2 linked regions of the Zobellia alginiliquefaciens genome follow. The main gene of each other region encodes a partner of the protein of the gene in region 2 in a complex. Links are inferred from orthologs where the notes say so. Each region holds a gene or a part of one and is shown on either strand. Other genes may lie near its edges.

Region 1 (3,083 bases), 3.8 Mb from region 2 along the record:
TCCTGTTGCAGATAGTTTAGAGGACGTACTGAGCTGTACGAGTTACACATTACCAGAATTAAGTGAAAACAATTTCTACTATACGAAAGCCAACGCAAACGGAGAAAGGTTTGAAGGAGGTGATATTATCTACAGCGGTAAAACCCTGTACATTCATACGGGCTGGGGTGACTGCTATGGCGAGAATAGTTTTAAGATTACCATAAACAGAAGTTTATGCGATATTGAGATTAAAACTGTTGACCCATGCATGGTGGAGTTTCCGCAATTTATTACGCCTAATGGAGATGGGCTTTTTGATTTATTTAAAGCTACAAAAAATCCATGCGGTCAGTTAGGGCTCTTAAGTATTCTTGACAGACACGGTAGAATTATTTTTAAGACAAATAATTTATATTCAGGTTGGGATGGAACTGACAACTCAAGAAATCTACCTGAAACCGATTATTGGTACTTGTTTCAAAACTTAGATTCCGGGAAGACATTTACAGGTCATTTTACCATACTCCGATAGTAACCTATAATATTTTAATCGAACTCCTATAAATCATACTTCTTTTGTAATTTTAAAGGATGAAATTTAAAGTAGTCTCAGAGTTCGAACCCACTGGTGACCAGCCTAGTGCCATTAAGCAACTTGTTGAAGGTATTGAAAGTCAAGAACGGTATCAAACCTTATTGGGTGTTACCGGTTCAGGAAAAACGTTTACCGTTGCTAATGTAATAGAACAGGTACAGCGCCCTACCCTAGTACTTGCACACAACAAAACGTTGGCCGCACAGTTGTATTCGGAGTTCAAACAGTTTTTTCCGGAAAATGCTGTAGAATATTTTGTGTCATACTATGATTATTACCAACCGGAAGCATTTATACCATCATCCGGGCTTTACATAGAAAAGGACCTTTCTATTAATGAAGATATTGAAAAGCTCCGTTTAAGTGCTACTTCATCTTTACTTTCAGGGCGTCGCGACGTGTTAGTTGTGGCATCGGTTTCGTGTTTGTATGGTATTGGAAACCCCGTAGAGTTCCAGAAAAATGTCATCACAATTAAAAAGGACCAAGTAATTGCACGTACCAAATTCCTTCATCAATTGGTGCAAAGTCTGTACTCTAGAACTACGGCCGATTTTAGAAACGGCAACTTTAGAGTAAAAGGTGATGTCGTGGATGTATTTCCCAGTTATGCGGACCACGCTTTCCGAATTCACTTTTTCGGCGATGAAATTGAAGAAATTGAAGCTTTTGACCCTTTCAACAATAACGTAATAGAGATATACGATACTTTGAATATCTACCCGGCCAACATGTTCGTTACTTCTCCTGATGTACTGCAAGGTGCAATTCATCAAATACAGGAAGATATGGTGGCTCAGGTTAATTATTTCAAGGAGATAGGAAAACCTCTGGAAGCAAAGCGACTGGAAGAACGCACAAGCTTTGATTTAGAGATGATTCGTGAACTTGGCTATTGTTCAGGAATTGAGAACTATTCGCGCTATTTGGATGGCAGACAACCCGGTACTAGGCCGTTCTGCCTTTTAGATTATTTCCCTGATGATTATTTGATGGTAATTGATGAAAGTCACGTAACCATACCACAAGTCCATGCCATGTACGGTGGTGACCGCTCTCGTAAAGTGAATTTGGTAGATTATGGTTTCCGTCTTCCTGCCGCAATGGATAATAGACCACTGAAGTTTGAAGAGTTTGAAGCTCTACAAAACCAAGCCTTATATGTGAGTGCCACACCTGCAGATTATGAGTTACAGTTAAGCCAAGGGGTTTATGTTGAACAGGTAATTAGACCTACCGGCCTGTTGGATCCAATTATTGAGGTTCGACCAAGTCAAAACCAGATTGATGACCTCGTAGAAGAAATCCAGGTTAGAGTGGAAAAAGATGAACGCACACTGGTTACCACCTTGACCAAACGAATGGCAGAAGAGCTGGCAAAATATCTCACACGAATAAATGTACGTTGCCGTTATATTCATAGTGATGTGGACACTTTGGAAAGAGTAGAAATCATGCAGGATTTGAGAAAAGGTATTTTTGATGTGCTGATTGGTGTAAACTTACTTCGTGAAGGATTGGATTTACCAGAAGTTTCTTTAGTTGCTATTTTAGATGCGGACAAAGAAGGCTTTCTACGAAGCAATAGATCGCTTACACAAACCGTTGGTAGAGCAGCAAGAAATTTAAATGGACGAGCAATTATGTATGCCGATAAAATAACGGAAAGCATGCAAACCACCATTGACCAAACCAACTATAGAAGAGAAAAGCAAATAGCATATAACACGGAACATGGTCTTGTTCCAAAAGCGTTAAATAAAAGTCTGGACAGTGTTCTTTCAAAAAATTCGGTTTCAACATATCACTTTGAAAAAGAGGAGATGCGAGCTGCAGAACCAGACCTTGATTATATGACCAAAGACCAGATTGAAAAAATGGTCAGAGAAAAAAGAAAGGCAATGGAAAAAGCGGCAAAAGAACTTGACTTTATGCAAGCCGCAAAACTACGTGATGAAATAAAAATGCTCCAGGAAAAAGCCTAATTCGGTACATTTTTCTCCAAAAAGCCAAAAAACCGACCTTATTAAACAAAGGATATACTTAATTACATTCAAAATACTGAATTACAAACCTATAACCTATATTTTTAGACGCGTCTAAATTATATTTATTTCACGTTTTACATTAAATCAAGACTTTCACGTTCTTCATTTCCTGTTAGGAAGATAAACAAAAAGTAACAAAAGTCGCTGTATTTTCACCTCTTTCTGTTCTTCAAAAAATCATAAAAAACAGACAAAAAAAATCACTTCGCCCATACAAAAACCTACCCATAATATTATTTTTAATCAAAAAAAGCACCCTAGGAATAAACCTAAGGTGCCTCTTCAACTAACCAACCAAACTTAAATCTACCCGACTAAGAATCGGGATTATGAAACGTTTTGCCTTTACAGCAAAACAACCAATCTAACTTTTACTTTAATTCAATAAGACGCTTTGGCTTTGGCAAAGCTTCTTCTTTTTTTGGCAACTCAACCTTTAGGACTCCATCAACATAATC
Region 2 (3,102 bases):
TTCCAAAAGTTTAACTTTAGCCTCTAGCTCAACGATTCTTTGTTCCGGTGTTTTTGCCACGGTTACTACGGATAGGTTTTCCCAATCAAAGGTACCATATTTTCGTAACCATGAAGTAATTGTTGATCTGGCCTGTATGCCATATTTAAGGTGAGCGGAAAGTCTATCCTGCTTACCAGATTCAATTTCCTCTACTACTTGAAGCTTAAAAGAAAGCGAATAGTCTTTTTGGGTTCTTTTTATATAACCCGTCTTTACTGATGTATTCATTACACTAAATTTTAGTGTATCGCTATGTTAGGACGGGACATTATAACAAATAGAAAAGCCCCATGAAATCTATTCATGGGGCTTTTGTTTCTTGTAAAACTAACTCGGGGCAAGTCCACTAGGCATTTAATCTCGGTTATCGAGTAAATGTCTATCAATTAGCCTATTATCTCCAACTTAGCAAAGCGAAGCAACAACTTCTTTATATCCCCTTTATCAAACTGGATTTCGGCTTTTTTATCGTTGCCCACACCTTCAATCTTCAATACCTTACCACGACCAAAACGCGTATGGTTAATAACACTGCCTTCAGCTAAATTAGGGTCTACGGAATTGGTATTCCCAACCGGAGTAGCAAGTTCTGGTTTCAATTTTCTTAATTTTCTGAGCTGCGTTTCATTTGGTTTTTTACGGCTTGGAGGTGTTCCACCTACTGGTTTAGCCTGCCTTAATCTACTTTTATCTACTTCCCCAAAAATATCATTATCTACAAGTGGCTTATATCGATATCCTGTATCTATCGGCGTAAGGTTCTCTACATATTTTTCATCGATCTCCTCTAAAAACCGACTAGGCTCTGCATCTATTAATTTCCCCCATCGGTATCGGTTTTGGGTGTATGTAAGATAGGCCTGTTTCTCTGCTCGCGTTAATGCTACGTAAAATAACCTTCGCTCTTCTTCCAACTCACTACGGGTGTTCATACTCATTCCAGAAGGAAAAAGATCTTCTTCCATCCCAACAATATACACATATGGGAACTCAAGCCCCTTAGCCAGGTGGATAGTCATTAAAGCCACACGGTCATCATCTCCCTTGTCATTATCCAAATCGGTTGCCAAAGCTACATCCTCTAAAAACTCACTGATACTTCCGGTAGCTTCGTCTATTTCTTTCTGCCCCTCCACAAAATCCTTAATACCATTGAGCAGCTCTTCAATATTCTCCATCTTGCCAATACCTTCTGGCGTGCCATCCTTTTTAAACTCTAAAAGAACACCGGTTTTTTTAGCCACATGTTCGGCCAAAGTAAAGGCATCCGTATTTTCATTCATAATTTGAAAACTTTGGATCATGGTGGTGAAATCTTGCAACTTTCGCTGTGTACCCGCGTTGATTTTTAGATTAATTTTTTCCAGATTTTGAATCACTTCAAAAATAGAACGGTTATAGTGATTGGCAGCCACCGTTAGCTTATCCAAAGTGGTTTGACCTATACCTCGGGCAGGAAAATTTATAATCCGCTTAAGGGCTTCTTCGTCTTTAGGGTTAATAATCAAGCGTAAATAACTTAAGACGTCCTTAATTTCTTTACGTTGATAAAAAGAAAGTCCGCCATAAATACGGTAAGGTATATCCCGCTTCCGCAAAGCATCCTCAATAGCACGTGACTGGGAATTTGTACGATATAATACTGCAAATTGACCATTGTCCAACTGTTCGTTCATTTTATGGTCCCAAATGGAACCCGCAACGAACCTACCTTCTTCAGCATCTGTAGTACTCCTGTGTATTTTTATGCTTCCGCCATCATCATTTGACGTCCAAACTACTTTCTCTAGCTGTTCTTTGTTATTTGCAATTATGGAATTAGCTGCGTTTACAATATTTCTAGTAGACCTGTAATTCTGTTCCAGACGGTACATTCCCACATTATCATAATCTTTCTGGAAATTTAGAATATTACTAATGTTAGCTCCACGGAAAGAATAGATACTCTGCGCATCATCTCCTACTACACAAATATTATGGAAACGATCAGCAAGAGCTTTAACAATAAGATACTGGGAGTGGTTGGTATCTTGGTACTCATCTACCAAGATATACCTAAATCGATCTTGATATTTTGCCAATACTTCAGGAAAACGATTCAGAAGTTCGTTGGTTCGAAGTAGAAGGTCATCAAAATCCATCGCGCCCGCTTTAAAACAACGGTCCACATAGTTCTGATATATTTCCCCTATTCTGGGTCTTTTGGCCATGGCGTCCGCCTCTACCAAATCCGGATTGTTCAAATATGCTTTAACCGTAATTAAGCTGTTCTTGAAAGAGGATATACGATTCTGTACCTGTTTGTATTTATATATATCCTTATCAAGTCCCATTTCTTTAATTATGGAAGCTAATAAACGCTGAGAATCTTGAGTATCGTAAATAGTGAAATTACTGGGGAAACCTAATTTATCTCCATCATACCGCAACAACTTTGCAAAAACGGAGTGAAATGTCCCCATCCAAAGGTTTTTGGTCTCAGATTTACCTGCAATCTTTCCAATACGCTCTTTCATTTCACGAGCTGCTTTGTTCGTAAAGGTAAGCGCCAGAATATTGAAAGGATCAACGCCTTGCTGCATTAAGTAAGCAATCCGAAAGGTGAGTACCCTTGTTTTACCGGATCCCGCTCCTGCAATAACCATTAACGGACCGTCTTTGTGAAGAACGGGTGCTCTTTGGGCATCGTTCAGTTCGTCTATGAAATTCTTCAATTTACTAGAGTATTTTTTAGAATTGTGAATTTAACCATAAATAGGCTTATCCTAAAATGATGTTGATTTCTTTTATAAACAGTATGGACTATTAGCTGTTAAAATAAAGGAAGACCACAAAAGTACACTTCTGTGGTCTTAAAAATATGATTTTTCCACACACTCAACATATTGAGCTGTACGGTAATGCTGTCTTGCGAATTAACTATTAACTTACTATACGTTAAATCTAAAGTGCATAACATCACCATCCTTAACGATGTACTCTTTACCTTCTACGCGCATTTTACCCGCTTCCTTTACTTTGGCTTCACTACCAAACTCCACATAATCATTATAAGCGATA

Evidence for each region. The genes of interacting proteins can lie anywhere in the genome.
Region 1: the proteins of P0077_RS18230 (region 2) and uvrB are in contact, whole or in part, in a crystal structure (PDB 7EGT), measured with the Thermus thermophilus proteins. The link is inferred for Zobellia alginiliquefaciens from one-to-one orthologs. Residues at the interface, in WP_096412145.1 of Thermus thermophilus: His654, Arg656, Phe657, Gln666, Asp668, Glu669, Lys680, Arg681, Leu682, Ser683, Lys685, Tyr686, Ala687; in WP_096411307.1 of Thermus thermophilus: Glu23, Leu25, Arg26, Asp27, Gly28, Glu29, Arg30, Phe31, Arg55, Glu326, Asp327, Phe328, Glu379, Ser382, Gln383, His398, Gly400, Arg401.

What each region holds. Positions count from the first base shown.
Region 1 is NZ_CP119758.1:648,066-651,148, forward strand. The notes cover bases 77-3,067. They hold uvrB (excinuclease ABC subunit UvrB), read left to right. Parts: upstream 77-573; coding sequence 574-2,562; downstream 2,563-3,067. Other genes in these bases: P0077_RS02655 (BspA family leucine-rich repeat surface protein), read left to right, coding at 77-514; P0077_RS02665 (Hsp20/alpha crystallin family protein), read right to left, coding at 2,997-3,067. Outside these bases: more of P0077_RS02655, read left to right, coding at 1-76; more of P0077_RS02665, read right to left, coding at 3,068-3,083. UniProt on the Escherichia coli protein: The UvrABC repair system catalyzes the recognition and processing of DNA lesions. A damage recognition complex composed of 2 UvrA and 2 UvrB subunits scans DNA for abnormalities.
Region 2 is NZ_CP119758.1:4,448,611-4,451,712, reverse strand. The notes cover bases 93-3,102. They hold P0077_RS18230 (ATP-dependent helicase), read right to left. Parts: upstream 2,757-3,102; coding sequence 429-2,756; downstream 93-428. Other genes in these bases: ychF (redox-regulated ATPase YchF), read right to left, coding at 2,973-3,102; P0077_RS18235 (hypothetical protein), read right to left, coding at 93-270. Outside these bases: more of P0077_RS18235, read right to left, coding at 1-92. UniProt on the Escherichia coli protein: A helicase with DNA-dependent ATPase activity. Unwinds DNA duplexes with 3'-5' polarity. Translocates on single-stranded DNA with 3'-5' polarity. Initiates unwinding more efficiently from a nicked substrate than double-stranded DNA.